DNA from 4 places in the Candidatus Contubernalis alkaliaceticus genome. Region 3 is predicted to be linked to each of the others. Evidence: riboswitches for the same ligand, from Rfam matches in the RefSeq annotation. Region 3 holds a riboswitch; each other region holds the start of a gene.
What was found. A riboswitch is a leader RNA that binds a small molecule or an ion and turns the genes downstream of it on or off. The one in region 3 is predicted to bind cobalamin.
Positions count from the first base shown of each region.

Region 1: another riboswitch for cobalamin. It lies ahead of HUE98_RS14025 (hypothetical protein); the one in region 3 lies ahead of HUE98_RS13350 (Mrp/NBP35 family ATP-binding protein).
Region 2: another riboswitch for cobalamin. It lies ahead of thiC (phosphomethylpyrimidine synthase ThiC); the one in region 3 lies ahead of HUE98_RS13350 (Mrp/NBP35 family ATP-binding protein).
Region 4: another riboswitch for cobalamin. It lies ahead of HUE98_RS15355 (zinc-dependent dehydrogenase); the one in region 3 lies ahead of HUE98_RS13350 (Mrp/NBP35 family ATP-binding protein).

Region 1 is NZ_CP054699.1:2,803,061-2,807,275, forward strand. It holds gene HUE98_RS14010 (CobW family GTP-binding protein) at 1-824, opposite strand, end outside; gene HUE98_RS14015 (hypothetical protein) at 957-1,391, opposite strand; gene HUE98_RS14020 (CbiM family transporter) at 1,428-2,060, opposite strand; gene HUE98_RS14025 (hypothetical protein) at 2,187-2,663, opposite strand; cobalamin riboswitch at 2,872-3,067, opposite strand; gene HUE98_RS14030 (ATP-binding cassette domain-containing protein) at 3,348-4,154, opposite strand; gene HUE98_RS14035 (energy-coupling factor transporter transmembrane component T family protein) at 4,159-4,215, opposite strand, start outside.
Region 2 is NZ_CP054699.1:437,954-442,168, forward strand. It holds gene HUE98_RS02135 (DUF3147 family protein) at 1-70, opposite strand, end outside; gene HUE98_RS02140 (metal-sensing transcriptional repressor) at 106-381, opposite strand; gene HUE98_RS02145 (TraB/GumN family protein) at 804-1,970, shown strand; cobalamin riboswitch at 2,161-2,353, shown strand; gene thiC (phosphomethylpyrimidine synthase ThiC) at 2,525-3,823, shown strand; gene bzaB (B12 lower ligand biosynthesis ThiC-like protein BzaB) at 3,839-4,215, shown strand, end outside.
Region 3 is NZ_CP054699.1:2,660,478-2,664,692, reverse strand. It holds gene HUE98_RS13360 (IS1634 family transposase) at 1-1,218, opposite strand, end outside; M-box (ykoK) riboswitch at 1,480-1,650, shown strand; gene HUE98_RS13355 (CBS domain-containing protein) at 1,855-2,145, shown strand; cobalamin riboswitch at 2,254-2,439, shown strand; gene HUE98_RS13350 (Mrp/NBP35 family ATP-binding protein) at 2,735-3,511, shown strand; gene HUE98_RS13345 (iron-sulfur cluster assembly scaffold protein) at 3,684-4,070, shown strand; gene HUE98_RS13340 (Fur family transcriptional regulator) at 4,125-4,215, shown strand, end outside.
Region 4 is NZ_CP054699.1:3,092,406-3,096,620, forward strand. It holds gene trpD (anthranilate phosphoribosyltransferase) at 1-554, opposite strand, end outside; gene HUE98_RS15355 (zinc-dependent dehydrogenase) at 715-1,797, opposite strand; cobalamin riboswitch at 1,861-2,035, opposite strand; gene gltX (glutamate--tRNA ligase) at 2,564-4,039, opposite strand.

The sequences.
Region 1 (4,215 bases), 140 kb from region 3:
CCTTTAGCCCTTAAAATCGTGCCAAACTCCCGGCTGGTATCCAGGGCATCCAATATTTCCATCAATTTTGATTTTTCGAAAATAACCGGGGTCTCCACCCCCCACACATCAAATACCTCATCGGCAGTATGTTTTACCCTGGAGCCCGACGGTTTTTTAAAATCCTCAATAGTTCCCCCCAAAATGCCAAAAACCCTGTCCAGGTCAGCAGCACTTAATATGTTTTCTTCCTGCAGTGGTTCTGCTGCAGCAGTTATGTCTCCTGCAGTAATCTGCTCCCATGGTGTAGTGACGATTCCAGCGCTGTTGTTTATAGTTTTTATGCTGTCTACTACAACTTTCAAATCCTTTGAGTTTACCTGCCCGGTTCTGCTCAAAACCACCATGCGGGCATTGCCAATTTGGTCTCGGTAGAACTCACCAAAATTTTGTAAATACATTTTATACTTCAATACATCTACCACAGCAATGAGCAAATTTACTTCCAATTGGTATTTTAATTCTAACTTTTTTACCGCGCTGATAACTTCCGACAGCTTGGCCACTCCAGAAGGTTCAATAACTATCCGTTGAGGGCTGTAATCCTTTATAATTTTCTCCATAGAATCCACGAAATCTCCCACCAAAGTACAACAAATACAGCCAGACATAATTTCTTTTACATAATAGGAACCCTGTTGAAGAACGGGACCATCGATACTTACTTCCCCATACTCGTTCTCAACTATAGCTAGTTTTTCCTGATAGAACTCCTCTTTTAAAAACTTTTTAATTAATGTAGTTTTTCCAGAACCCAAGAATCCAGAAATAATGTCTACTTTCAATATCTTCCTCCTGTAATCATATAATTCTTATACGAGAATTATACTGTTTGCATGAACTTTTTTCAAACGATAAATTCAAAAAAAGCCAGGGGCTTTTATAGTTCCTCTGGCTCTCTTATTTTAATTATAACTTTATAATTGCTTACGTGCATCCTCTTTCTTTTTTACCCGATTATTGAAAAAAACAGCAACAGCCACAAATCCCAGTAACACTAAAGCTATTGTTACAGCCCTGGGGAGTAACTCACCATGGGAATCACCGGTTTTCCATTCTGCCCTGTGTCCTAAACCGTCATCAGCTACCACCAGGACATCTCCCCGGTCTAAAGGATACTGAAAATGTCCGTTTTCATCCAGGCTTCCCTTAGCAATTTCAATGCCTATGTCATCATACACAACAACTTCGGCTCTTCTGGCGATTCGTCCCCCGTCATATATAACCTTAACTATACCTTCCTCCACCTGCTCCACAATCATTCGATGGGCGTATACCGGCGCAGAGAGAAGAAAAACCATTAATGTAGTTAAAAGAAAGGAAATCAAAAACCTCTTAAAACCTTTGTGCATTAACAAATACCACCCCTTTATCTCCCGGTGCTGTCCCTAGATTGATGAATTGTTTGTAACAGATACTCCAGGGATCTTAAGCATACTAGGCCTGGAATTATATAAAAACTTAACAGCATAACCTGTAATCAAACCCTCTACCAAGATTAAAGGCAGATGACCGGCAATTAAAAGGTTTACCACAGAGAAAAACCCATCGGCAAATCTCTGGTCACTTAACAATAAAAATGAAATCAACAGCACCAGCGTACCTGCAATGGCCACCCCTCCTGACAGGGCTCCCCCCAAAAAAACAGAACGTTTTTGAATACTTTGAAACATTTTATGAACCACCAGTGCCGGCAAAGCCAGCATAAGAGTATTGGCACCCAGAGTAGAAAGGCCCCCGTGCTGGAATAATATAGCTTGGAGCAGCAGGCCCACAAAGAATGCCAGTGGAGCCCGCCTTCCTAAAATTATACCCAAAAGCCCTCCCAGTACAGGATGGATAGTTGAAGGCCCTACAGGAATGCTTATCAAAGAAAGAGCAAAAAAACCTCCGGTCATCAAACTTATCATAGGGATCTCTTCCTCCTGGACCCCTTTAAGAGAATAAGCTACCAGAACTCCTGCGCCCGCAAATGCTGCTGCTGCTACCGGCAAGCTTAAAACACCATCGGCTAAATGCACTTCATTACCTCCTCTTAAAACGTATAGACATCACTGCCACTTATAAAACAGAAGCATTAATGTAATGTGGAAATTGCAAAAGACATTAAAACTGTTACCTTATCTCATCAATTTCTTATCTAACACCTAGTGGTCGTCTTCATACTCAACCGGGTTTTTAGCCGTAAGCTCATTTCCGCTGCTGTCTAACACTTTCAAGTCAAACTCAGAGGGAAAATGCTCAAGAAACACTACATACTCCCCTGCTTCCGTTATCTCAAAGGTAATAGTTGTTTGATCGGGGTTTAAAACCAAGGTATAACCATAGTCCGGCAGAGCTATAAAATCACCTCCGGGCTGAATCTCTGTTATATCCTCTTCTTCCAAAATATGATGAGCATGATGAGCAATATCCTCCATATCTCCTTCATTCAATACAAAAGCTATATCGCAAGAGGGATCACCGCTTTCCATAAATTCCAGGTTATAAACGCCCAATTCAAAAGTAAATTCACCACTCCATTCAAATGGTAAATCCCCATGGTCATGACCATGATCGTCCCCACAGCCGGCAAAAGCCAATAAACTAATTAGGATGACAAACAATATACAGTATTTTTTCATTTTTTAAAAAATCCCCTCTTTCTTTTTTAAATAAATAATAATTATTGCCTATAATACCATCATCATAGTGCTGTAAATTATTAAATAAAGAACCACCTCCTAAAAAATTCCATCTTTCACCATAATAAAAAAACCTTTATACCCGTAATGGGTATAAAGGTCTTAACATCAATAAAAATAAAAACTACCCCCATACACCGTGGGTACTTTAATAAAGAGAAAACAAGCAGGTCTCCTGACTTAGGTTCATCACACTTTTACGCCTTCCCGGCAGAGGTTAAAAGATTACCTCTACTGCCAGTGGCTGTATGTGTAAAAGGCTCACCATCACAGTGACGGGATCGTGCTGGACTCTCACCAGCTTCCCTTTTAATTCCGCAAAAACTCGTTTCCTTATATATTCAATTATTAATTAATATATTAAACTTACACTTACTTCCTTCATAACACTGCTAAAAAATCTTACTTCTATAATACAATAAATTATGTGTAATTGCAAGTGAATTGCATTATTTAAATTTTCTATCTACTCAAAAATTTTAAACATTTTAGTATACATTTTCAAATGTCCCCTGAGATTATAATATAAAATAATCTTTTTTATATTACCTTTTTCATGTTTTACATCAGTATCAATTGAGCTTTAGATTTCCCTTTTAAGATTTTAAAGTTGGACTAAAAATTTTAAACCTTTTGGATATAAAACTTAATTACATCTACCGCTTCTTCTGCATTCCGGGGTTTGAATCCAGTGCCTTTAAAAATCTCCGCCAGCATGGGAACTTCCAAAAATGCCTGAAGCATCAATTCCCGATCTGTTAACAATTCCACTTCTCCCGCAGCCAACACTTTGCCCTCTTTCATAATAATCACCTGATCAGCCCAGGTAAAAGCCAGGTTAACATCATGGGTGCTGAGAATCAAGGTGGCTCCTTTTGAATTTAAATCGTTTAAGATTTCCACCATTTGACCGGTAGAATAAGGATCCAGGCCGGAAAAAGGCTCATCACAAACCATCATTTCCGGTTCCATGGCCAACAGTCCCGCTATGGCCACTTTCTTTTTTTGACCCAGGCTTAAATTATAAGGGGGTTTGTCCTTTAAAACTTCAATGTTTACTCTCTTCATGGCACTTAAGGTTCTAGATAAAACCTCTTCTTCTGAAAGCTTTAAATTCCTTGGCCCGAAAGCAATATCATTAAATACGGTGGTGGAAAAAAGCTGATTATCGGGATTATCAAAAAGAAGTCCCACCATTTGTCTAATCTTAGATATATTCTCCTTTTTTAGGGGATAACCCATTACTGTAATCTGTCCCTGTTGGGGCAAAAATATCCCGTTTAAGTGGTAAATTAAAGTGGTCTTCCCGCTTCCATTAGAACCCAGTATCGCTGTTTTTTTGTTTTTTTCTATTTTCAAATGGATCTCTTTCAAGGCTTCAGTACCATCGTCATAATTATAGGTAAGGCCTGTTATATCCACAGCATTCATTTAATTACACCACCTGTTCTATAACGATTAAAAATACAACTACAAACACTGTAACTATAGT
Region 2 (4,215 bases), 1.3 Mb from region 3:
ATTTTTTGCTGACTTCGGATACAAGGGCAATGAGCAGGGCGGATACAACGGTTTTCAAAAGAAATTCCATAGATTTATCACTCCTTTGATACGGGTTAAGGTTATTTACTTGATAAATTTGTCAATGGCTTTATCTAAGTCTTCCAAAGTTTTGGTATCGTTGTTTTTAATGGCATCCACTACACAGTGGTTAATATGGTCGGTTAAAATAAGTTTTCCGGCATTGTTTAATGCAGACCTTACTGCAGACATCTGAATCAGTATTTCACTGCATTCCCTGTCTTCCTCTACCATCCTTTTGACAGACTCCATGTGGCCTATGATGCGGGACATCCTGTTTACAATACTTTTTTTATTTACGTGGTTATGAGTATTAATAATAAACACCTCCCGATACAATATCCCCCTATGGGGGATATTGTATCATACATTAGAAAAAATTTAAAGAGATATTAAGGAAAAAAAGTGTGATTAATTATCTTGCTTTCTTTTCTATATAGAGGTAGTCTTAAAAGGAGGGTATGTGCTGCTCTTTTAATCCCATGTCTTTAAAATTCTCATAAGTCACAATTTTTTATTATGCTAATCCAGGTTATAATCGTAAAAAGGGTATAATGAAGAAAAAGAAAAGTGGTCAGTGAACTCGTTTCAGCAAGCTGAAACATCGGGGAATCAGGTGGAGACTCTACTCCACCTGATTAAAAGCCCCACCTACGCTAACGCTTAGAGGTGGGGGTCTTATACCCTAAAAAAAAGAGATAAAACATTCATAAAATTTGTTGTAGAGGGAAGGTACTATTATTATGTTTGAAGAAAATATTACAAGAGTAGATTTGGATGGCAGGGAACTTATACTCATTGGAACTGCTCACGTATCCAAAAAAAGTGCGGAACAAGTGAAGGAAGTTATAGAAGCCGAAAGGCCTGATTGTGTTTGTATAGAATTGGATAAACAGAGATATCAAACTGTCATGGATAGAGACAGATGGAAGAAGATGGACATATTTAAGATTATTAAAGAAAAGAAAGCTACTCTTCTATTAATTAATCTTTTAATATCTTCTTTTCAAAAGCGGCTGGCAAAGCAATTTGGCATTAAGCCTGGGCAAGAAATGATTCAGGGAATTGAATCAGCTAAAGAAGTAGGTGCTACTCTAGTACTGGCCGATAGAAATATACAGGTAACCTTTTCACGAATTTGGCATGGAATTGGGCTGTGGGGAAAAGTTAAGCTTATGTTTTCTATTTTCTTTAGTATTTTTAATGACGAGAGTTTTTCAGAAGAGGAACTGGAGAAAATAAAGTCTCAAGATATGCTTGATGCTATGCTTAATGATTTTACAGAGTTTTTTCCTAAATTAAAAGTTCCTTTGATTGATGAGCGGGATCAATATTTAGCTCAGAAGATAAAAGAAGCTCCGGGAAGTAAGGTTGTTGCAGTTTTAGGGGCTGCTCATGTTCCCGGGATAAAGGAAGAAATTAAAAAAGAACATAATTTAGCAGCTTTATCCAAGCTTCCTCCAAAATCCAAAGCACCTAAAATTATTGCTTGGGCCATACCAATAATTATTCTTGCTATCATTGGTTATACTTTTTTCGCGAATCCTTCTGCTGGAGTCAATCAAACAGTGAGCTGGGTGCTGTGGAATGGATTTTTTTCAGCAATCGGTGCGGCCATTGCTTTTGGACATCCCCTGACCATTATTACTGCCTTTATTGTAGCTCCCTTAAGCTCTTTAAATCCACTCATGGCTGCCGGGTGGTTTGCGGGGATAGTCCAAGCCTATATCAGCCGGCCCAGTGTAGAAGCTTTTGAAAGCCTATCGGAGGATGTTTTTACTGTAAAAGGATTTTGGACCAATAAGGTAACCCGTATTCTACTTACAGTAGCCTTAACAAATTTAGGGAGTACCTTGGGGACAATAATTGGTGGAGCCGATGTAATTCGTTTGTTTATAGAGAATATATAGTTTGTTTACAGAGAAGCTGTCAAAGTGTCAAGGGGATGGTTCTATTAAATTATTTGAAAAAACTAAGGGTGCAGGTTCTGCAGGCTCTTAATTTAGCCCGGGTTGGTGGCAGTAAATGTAAGGAGGGTAGAAATCTGTAAAAAAAACCCTCTTGACAAATGTATGGATAGTTTATAGAATTGAACCAATAATTAAATATTTTGTTTCAGGTGCCTGTTTAGGATAATAGGGAACCGGGTTAAAGTCCCGGACGGTCCCGCCACTGTAAACGGTAGCCCACCTTATAACCACCGCTTGTCGTCCCCATGGGGCAAGGCAGGCGGGAAGGAAGGAAAGGGTGCGAATCCGTGAGTCAGGAAACCTGCCTGAAACTTGACTACTCTGCCTCGTGTGTAAGGTTTTGTAGATGTTTAAGGATAATGGTAAAGTCCACATCAATTTATTTGGTGTGGACTTTTTTTATGTAATGTGCCTTGTTCTATGACTGGACCGGACATGAGTGGGAAGAGCAGCCAAAGTATTCACATTTTATGAAGAGATAGGAGGAATAACAAATGACATTATTATGCAGTGCAGCAGAAGGTATTTTTACTTCTGAAATGGAACAGGTGGCATCAAGGGAGGGAGTATCTCCGGAGTTGGTAATGAAGGGGGTTGCAGAGGGAAAGATTGTAATCCTTAGAAATACTCTGCACCAAAGCGTAGTCCCCACAGGAATTGGCCCGGGGCTGAAGACCAAGGTAAGTGCCAGTGTTGGTCTGTATGGAGAGAATGCAGTGTTGAAGGAAGAGGCAGCCAAGGTTCAGGCAGCCATCCACTTTGGAGCTGACGTTATCATGGATTTAAGTGTAAGCGGAGATATTGATGCCATGAGGAAAAAAACTCTGGCATTATGCTCCAGACCGGTGGGGACGCTGCCCCTTTATCAGGCTCTGGCCGAGGCCGGGGAAAAACAAGGTTCTTCATTAAACCTGAAAGAAGAAGACCTATTTGAAGTGATTGAAAGGCAGGCAGCTGAAGGCGTTGATTTTTTAGCTTTTCATTCAAGCCTGACCATGGATATTGTGGAAAGGGCTAAGACGGATCACCGGATTGACTCTCTGGTGAGTTATGGAGGGTCTCATCTGATGGGATGGATGCTTCACAACCAAAAGGAAAACCCTCTCTATGAAAATTATGATCGTGTGCTGGATATTGCCCGACGCTATGATATAACCATCAGCATAGCCGACGGTATGAGGCCCGGGTGTCTTCATGATTCCCTGGATGGCCCCCAGGTACAGGAATTGGTAGTGATTGGTGAGCTGGTAAGAAGGGCCAGGGAAGCCGGGGTGCAAATTATGGTCAAGGGGCCGGGGCATGTGCCTTTAGATCAACTGAAGGCTACGGTAATACTGCAAAAAAGTTTATGCCATGGAGCGCCCTATTTTGTGTTTGGCCCCGTAGTCACCGATATTGCAGCAGGATATGATCATATCAGCGCGGCAATCGGTAGTGCTGTAAGTGCCTGGGCTGGGGCAGATTTTATCTGTTATGTAACACCGGCAGAACATATTGGCATCCCTAACCTTGAACAGGTTCGGGAAGGAGTTATCGCTTCCCGAATTGCCGCCCATGCTGCTGACCTGGCTAAGGGACTGAAGGGAGCGGATCAATGGGACCTGGAGTTATCTCGGGCTAGAAAGAAACTGGACTGGGAAGAGCAGATGAGGCTGGCTATAGATCCCCAGAGGGCGGAACAGATCAGGAAAGATCGGAGCAAGGAATCCTCCTCTGCCTGTGCCATGTGCGGCAAATACTGTGCCATGGAAATTGTTTCTGAGTATTTAGGGACTGCTAAAATAAACTGCTAAAGGAGATGAAAAAAAATGACAACACAAGTAATATGGGCACGTCAGGGTACCATTACTCCGGAAATGGAGTGGGTGGCTTTCCGAGAAAATGTTGATGTTGAGTTTATCCGGGAAGGACTGGCTCAAGGCACTATTGTGATTCCTAGAAATAGAAACCGGAAAGAATTTAATTACTGTGGGATTGGAAAGGGCCTGAGAATTAAAGTAAATGCTCTGATTGGCACCTCCAGTGACCGGGATGAGATTGAAATGGAAGAAAGGAAGCTGGCCATTGCCCAGGAGGCCGGATGTGAAGCGGTTATGGACCTGAGCACCGGGGGAGATATGAACCGGATGAGAAGTCAGACCCTGGAAAAAGCCAATATGGCCGTAGGCAGTGTGCCGGTTTATCA
Region 3 (4,215 bases):
ATTAGTTTTTTTAATAAATCTTCTGCAATCATTCTGATTACATTTTTTTATTTTTGTAGGATTTGAATCTATTGTTTTTTGTGCACGTTCTATCTGTGAATTACGGATTTTTCTTTGATAATCTCTATACTTGATAGAGTACGTCACAATGATTTTTTGTTCAAGGTCATTTTCTTTAATCCAACGTTCTTTGTAAAACATTTTATTTTTAGCTTTCTCATCATCTAGTTTAGAGATGTCATAGGTTTTTACATCGTTAGAGAGGTGCCATTCGTTTGGATCAAGTGCCCATTTTTTTAGATGTGCTTTTAATTTCTTAATTGATTGAGTTGTAATAAATGCTCGTTCTTCCCTGTCGTTAAATTTTCTGTTATTTTTGGACGCTAGACCGGCATCGGTACATACGATAAATTTAGAAAGATTAAAATCAGATAGAATTTTCTTTTCTAAGGGTTTTAGTGTTAATTGTTCATTTGTATTTCCTTTGTTGATGCTAAATGCAAGAGGGATACCGTCTCCATCCATAAATAGGCCCATTTGAATGATTGGGTTTGGTCTATGCTCTTTTGATGGACCGTATTGCTTATCGCCATCTGCCTGTTCAATTTCAAAAAAATAATTGGTGCAATCATAATAAAGTACACCAGTATTTCTCTTAGAAACTTTTAAACTGTTGTTGTACAAGGATGATTGTAAAAAATCCGTTTCCTTAGCAATAACTTCAAGAGCTCTGTATATATGTTGAAGTTCAAAGTTAGGTTGTTCTATAAATCTTGAGGAAAGTTGGTAAGTGGCGAGCTTAGATGAAGGGAAGATTATTCTTCCGTAAATCAATCTGGAGAGTATGGAGTTTAGGTCATATGTAACCTTGTATTTTCCTAACATTTCTTTACATATTTTGTGAAGGCCAAGTTGATAGTATATTTGTTGAAGAAAAAGATAACCACCGTTAAAAGAGCGCTGTTCATCTTTCGTAATGACCTTGGAAGGTGAGTACTTTACCAACACATCAAGCTTTTCTTCCTTCTCTTTTTGATTCAGCTCTGCTATGTATTTCTTTGCCCATTCAATGGGATCCTGGCCGTTTAACTTTTTACTCAAATCATTAACTGTTCCAAGTTTTTCAACAATCTTTGATGAATGTACACCATTCTCATAAGTTGATTTAATTACGTAAAGAGATGTGGAATTTTTTGATTTCGAAATAGACAATCTCATATTAACCCCCCAATCCCTTATATTATAACATAATACTCAATAATACTCAATAGAAATAGGTGAAAAATTGACAAATTTGCAATAAAAAAAGCCCTATTTTCAAGGCTTTTAAGACATGTGTTCATTATTCAACTGTCAAAGACCCGGGTAACTTTTCATACTGCTGTTATCTGTTATTTGCCATCTCTTATTTATTAAATTAACCCAGGTTTCTATTGACAATTTCTCTTTAACTGTCATATAATAAAGGATGAAAAGTGAATATGCACTTGTTAGGGGAGGCTCCTAAATGAACACAGGCTGCTGCCCAAAAACGTCCAGAGACGCCAATGGGTATAACAGGCATGATCGGATTAAGGTCTGCTTAATGTAGCTGATTCTGTTTTGAATCTACGTCATTTAGTGCTGAATCCAAAACGAGGAGTTGTGGTTTCCATAGCAGGCAAATTTTAATTTTTTTGTCATGTGTGGTTGTGGTATTTAAACGGCTCTTCTGGGCCGTTTTTTGTTTATAAAGAATTTTTTTACAGAGGGGGTGGTGTTCGTGACAGGAGACCCTGATAAATCAGGCGACTTATTTGAAATTAAAAAGTTTCAAAGAGAGCAGTATAAAGTATTAACTCAGGAGGGATTAATATGGCAAACATCAGGAGGAAAGTCAGGACACTGCCGAAAAGAGTGGTTGATCAAATGGCTAAAAATGCAGAGAAGAATATACACTCCCGGCCCGTTAGCCTTAAAGAAGATGTTACCGTCCAGGAAGCCTTGGACCGGGTTAGAAATTCCGGAAAAAAAGTAAAAATTGTTTATGCCCTTTTTATTACTGATGATGGAGGAAAGCTAAAGGGATACTTGACCTTGAAAGATTTAATTGCAGCAGCTCCAGAAATGACTGTACATGATCTTATGGATGAGATGAGAGTGTGATTCCTTGGTCTATGCTGTCTTAATCTTTTTGGAATAAGGTATTTATAAATAAATTATTTCTTTAAAGAAGGAAAAATTAAATTTAGGTAGAATAAAAATATAAATAAGTTAATATCACATCAAACAGGTGCCAATTCATTTGGATAATAGGGAATCGGGTTAGAGTCCCGAGCGGTCCCGCCACTGTAAAGGGGAGTCTCCTGCTTTTTAGAACCACTGTTTCTAAAGGAAACGGGAAGGTGCAGGAGGACGAAGAACCTGAGTCAGGAAACCTGCCTGTTTTTTAGTCACTTGTTTACCTTCGGAAGAAAGGAAATGGTGTGGTGTGTAATGTATTGTACACAGACCGGTCTTCCAAAGGCCGGTTTTATTTTTGCGTGACCTGTTAAATTCATATCGGCTCTTTGCCGTACCTCCCCCGGGAGGTTTATTTTTTTGTTTTCGTAAGCCTTAGTAAAATATAACATTTGCTTTTAAGAAGGTCTTTACGGAAACCGGTCAATAAACTATAATTAAGGCGACAAGAATATTTAAGGATAAATTTGGAGAAGGTTATTATAGTATATTATGAAAAGAAGGAGAAAGTAAAGTGAATTCATCCAGGGATTGTTCGGTTGAAGAAACTGAGAAAAATACGGATCAGGAAGATTGTAAGATAAAAAAAGTGGTGGCGGTGATGAGTGGAAAGGGAGGTGTTGGGAAGTCATCCATCACTTCTCTTTTAGCGCTGCAGTTATCCAGACAGGGACATAAAGTTGGGATCATAGATGCAGATATTACGGGACCCAGCATTCCTAAAATATTTGGGCTGCAGCAGCGGCTCAAAACCGCTGAAGGGAAAATGCTGCCGGCAGAAACTCCGGGAGGTATTATGATTGTGTCTATTAACCTTCTTTTGGATGAAGAGGATGATCCGGTTCTTTGGAAAGGACCCAAGGCTGGAGGAGCAGTAAAACAGTTCTGGAAAGATGTAGATTGGGGAGAACTGGACTATCTGCTGGTTGACATGCCCCCCGGCACATCGGATGTTCCTTTGACAGTCCTGAAATCTATACCTGTAGACGGCATAATTGTAGTAACTTCTCCCCAAGAATTAGCCCTGATGGTGGTGAAAAAGGCGGTTAAAATGGCTTACCGCTTAAGGGTTCCCATAGTTGGTTTGGTGGAAAATATGAGCTATCTTCGCTGCTCCCACTGTCAGGAAAAATTAGAAGTATTTGGCCCCAGCCGGGCTGAAGAATCTGCTGAGATAATGGGGGTCCCACTTTTAGGCAAGATTCCCATAGATACAGATTTTACCCGTTTTTCTGATCAGGGGAAAGTAGAAGAATACCAGGGGAAAATAGAAATTAAATTGAATTTTTAAATTTTTCCCTTTGGTGAAATTCTCTGATTATTGCCCTGGGCAATTGTTTGTCAGTCCCATTATTAAATTAGTGATGCTAATTTACTATTTATATAGAAGGACTTTATTAAATTATAGAGAATAAAGAATTAAGATGCTTTTTTGTATGGAATCTCATGAGGTGGGGAAATATATGGAAAATCAATTGGTTGTAGACCACTTTACTAATCCCAGGAATATAGGGGATCTGCCTGATGCCCATGGGATAGGCACTTACGGAGCCCCCGATTGCGGAGATTATTTAGTTATTTATATAAAGGTGAATCGAGAAAAAATCTCTGATATTAAATATAAAATATACGGATGCAGTACTTTGATAGCTACTACCAGTATGATGACGGAAATGGCAAAGGGGAAAACTATTCAGGAGGCCAGATTGATCACCGGAGAGGATGTTGTGAAGGCTTTAGGCGGGCTGCCGGAAGATAAAACCCATTGCGCTAACTTAAGCATAACCGCACTTCATTTTACTTTTCAGGATTTTAATAAGCGGAAAAGCCTGGGCTGGACCCGTTATTAGGAGAGTCCAAGATATATTTGGACTGCGGTTAAAGTATAAAGTAGGTGAAAAGCTTTGAAAAAGGAAGCAATGGAAAAATTTAATAAGTACCTGAAGTTAAAAGGTTTTAAGCTCACCCAGGAAAGAAGAATCATACTGGAGCAGG
Region 4 (4,215 bases), 430 kb from region 3:
TTTAGCACCGTCCCGAAGGAAATCTGGGAAAGAATTCTGCCCAATGCCCTGGGATGAACCTCAGGGCTCATACCATTAAAAATTCCGATACCCGCCTGCTCAATACTTCTTTTCACCACCTGGGGGCCACACTCCACATCCACCCCCAACTCTTCCAATATATCTACAGTGCCGCAGATTGAGGTAATGGCCCGAGCACCGTGCTTGGCCATAGTAATTCCTGCAGCTGCCGCCACAATTGAAGCAGCGGTGCTGATGTTAAAGGTCTTAATGGAGTCCATTCCGGTGCCGCAGTTATCCACCAGAGGGCCTTCCGTCTCCGGCACAACTTTTACCGTATCCAATTCGTAAATAGCCTCCCAACCACCGGCAATCTCCTCGGCCGTTTCCCCTTTGGCTGCCAGTGCTGCCAGAAAAGCACCCTGGTGCATATCGCTTTGAGCATTATCCAGGATTTCATAAAACATATCCCGGGATTCCTCTCGGGTTATGTTTTCCTTTTTAATAAGTTTTGATATAACCGCTCCAAACTCCTTTACATCTCCTTTTGACATACTACTTCCTCCCTTATTTATAGTTTTTAACTAAAATCCATCATGTGATAGGCTTTTAAATTATTAACCTCTGCTTAAATCAACAGTATTGCTTAAGTTACTAAAAGGGCTTACATATTTGCAAAACAGGGTATCAAAAACTCCCAAAGTTCACCCCTCTTTAAGAATCAAGAAAATTAATAACCAGGGACAAACCTTTCAACTCTTTAACCCGGCAAATCCCCTGTTCCACCTCCTCCAGCGGAAGAATGCCGCTAATCATATCATTCACCTGAATTGCCCCTTCCCCTAACAGCTGCAAAGCCTGCCGACTGTGCTCCAGAGAACAGCCGTAAGCTCCTACCGCTGTTATTTCCCTATAGTGAATCAAATTAAAATCAATTCTAGAAAAATCCTCGGTAATCAGGCCACTGAAAAAGCCGAAGCGTCCTCTTTTGGCCATAACATTTAAACTGATGCTGACAGCCTCAGGACCAGGGCAGCAGGGGATAGCTACGTCAACCCCCATGCCATTTGTAAGCATCCTTATTTCTTTCTCAGCAGATGTTTTTAACGGATTTATGCAGTAATCAAACTCATAATTTGCCGCTCCAACTAATCTTCCAAGATCCTGCTCCAGCAGTATAATCTTTTGGGCTCCCCGCAGCCGGGCTAATTTTGCATTTAATATCCCCAGCCTGCCTCCCCCTACCACGAGAACCGTGTCTGGAGATTGTACTCCCAGAGACTGCTGCATATTTAATGAACAGGCCAGGGGCTCCGTCATGGAGGCTTCTACCAAGGAAAGGCCCAGGGGTATCTCATTTAATATTCCGTTTTGAACTCCCTGGAGGGGAACTCGAAGATACTCTGCAAAACCTCCATCATAATTAAACCCCATGATTTTAATTGAGTCGCACATATTGTCCAAGCCCTGCCGACAGTAATGGCATTCCCCACAGAAGATTCCCGGATGCACCTGCACCCTGCTTCCGGGCACTACATTTTTTACCCCCTCTCCTATGGCGAAAACTGTGCCGGCTATTTCATGCCCCAGGATACGGGGAAGCTTAAGGTCACGCTGGCCTATTAAGTAACACTTCATATCCGTCCTGCAGATTCCGCAGGCCTCCAGTTTGACTAGAACTTCCCCCCCGGCACATTGGGGTGTTTCAATTTCCCTGATTACCAGCTTTTCTCGTCCCTCCAAAACAGCAGCTTTCAGTTGAAATCCCTCCTTTATACTAGAAATAAAAAAGTCCACGCTAATTACAGCGTGGACTTTCCATCATCCTACGTTACAGCCTGCTTTGAGCACGAAAGCAGCTCTTTTCATTCATTCCAGGCAGGTCTCCTGACTCGGTTTCATCACCTAAGATACCGCCTTCCCCCTCTCGGAGTGGCTGCCGGTACCGGCTTCCCCATACAGTGGCGGGCCCGTTTAGGATTTTCACCTAATTCCCTATTCTCCTGTTTTAGGCACCTGGAACTAATAATATTTATTTTTCACTATTATTCTATTAGCAATTCAAAGAAATGTCAATATAGTAATTTATGGTAAACATTTCCTGGTAGTTACCACCGAACAATAAGGAACAATAAGGGGACACCATACTGAATTATTTTATCTCTCTTTTTTAGGAAATAAGTCCCCCACCTCTAAGCGTTAGTGTATATGGGCTTTTAATCAGGTGGAGTAGAGTCTCCACCTGATTCCCCGATGTTTCAGCAAAGCTAAAACGAATTCACTTAAAATATTTCTTTATTATAATTCAGTATGGTGTCCCCGTATTTCCTGAACAGCTGCAAAGCCTGCCGACTGTGCTCCAGAGAACAGCCGTAAGCTCCTACCGCCGTTATTTCCCTATAGTGAATCAAGTTAAAATCAATTCTAGAAAAATCCTCGGGTAATCAGGCCGCTGAAAAAGCCGAAGCGTCCTCTTTTGGCCATGGAAAAATACGGGGACACCATACTGAATTACCTTATTTCCCTAATTAAGTATGGTGTCCCCGTATTTCGGTATTTACCTTTAAAAATTATGTTCTAAGGCTTCCAATGTAAAAGCCAAACGCATGGCCACCCGTTCCCGTCCCAAAAGAAGAATTAAATTCTGGAGATCGGGGCCCTCAAGGCTTCCCGTCAAACCTGCCCGTACCGGTTGAAACAGCTTTTTGCCGCCTACACCCAGTTCTTTTCCGATTCCCTTAAAAATTGCTTTAATGGAGGGCACCTCCCAGTTCTCCTCCTGCAATATCTGCTCTCTAAATCTTTCTACTACCCTGGGGGAGGATTCCTCCTTCATCATTTCCAGTGCCTCTGGGGTAAACGCATCTATCTTGTCCCCGAAAAACACCTGAATGAAAGACACCACTTCCTCAATAAAATGCAGTTGTTCCTGCAGAAGGGATATTACCTTTACCAGCCAATCATTCTGCTCATCTGTCAGATCCTGTTCCAAGAGCCCTGCCTCTACCAGATAAGGCAAAGCCAACCCGGCGATGACCTCCGGTGCTTCCTTCTTTATGTACTCGGAATTCATCCAGTTCAGTTTCTTCAAGTTAAAAACCGCAGGGCTCTTGGAAACCCGGTCCAGGGAAAACTCCTGCACCAGTTCGGAAAGAGAAAAAACCTCTCTTTCCCCCTCCGGCGCCCAACCTAAAAGGGACAGAAAGTTTAAAAGGGCATGGGGAAGATAACCCTTCTCACGATACTGCTGAATAGAAGTGGCTCCATGCCTCTTGCTCATTTTAGACCGATCTTCCCCCAGGATTAAGGAAATATGGGCAAACTCAGGCATATCAAATCCCAAGGCCTTGTATATCATAATCTGCCGGGGGGTGTTAGAAAGATGCTCCTCTCCCCGGATTACATGACTAATCTTCATTAACGCATCATCCACAACCACCGCAAAATTATAAGTAGGAATACCGTCTGACTTTACAATAACAAAATCACCGATTCCATCGCTTTCAAATTCTACCCTGCCCCGGACTAAATCCTCCACCGGGATAATCTCCCCTTGGGGTACCTGAAAACGGACTGTTGGCTTTTTCCCTTCATTTTCAAGCTTTTGCCGCTGCTCAAGAGTCAAATCCCTGCACCTTCCCAGGTACCTGGGCATTTGTCCCTTATTCCGCAAGGATTCCCTTTCCGCTTCCAACTCCTCTTCGGTACAATAACAGGGATAAGCTTTCTTTTCCTCTAAAAGCCTTTCCCAGTAAGTGCTGTAAAGGGACAGTCTTTCACTCTGCCGATAAGGCCCATTCTCTCCCCCCACTAAAACCCCTTCGTCCCAGGCCATCCCCAACCATTTTAAATCATCTAAGATAACCTCTTCCGATACCAGGGTAGAACGCTCAACATCGGTATCCTCAACCCTGACTACAAAGTCCCCACCGTTTTTTCGGGCAAAAAGCCAGTTAAAAAGAGCCGACCTGGCTCCACCGATATGTAGAGGCCCAGTAGGACTTGGGGCAAATCTAACCCTCACTCTTCTATCCAAAATTGTATACCTCCTGACTTTCATCTATATTTTTTGTTACAACATTTTAATTTTTATGAGTAAACTCGTTTCATCAAGCTTAAACATCGGGGAATCAGGTGGAGACTCTACTCCACCTGATTATAAGCCCCACCTACGCTAACGCTTAGAGGTGGGGGTCTTATACCCTAAAAAAAAGA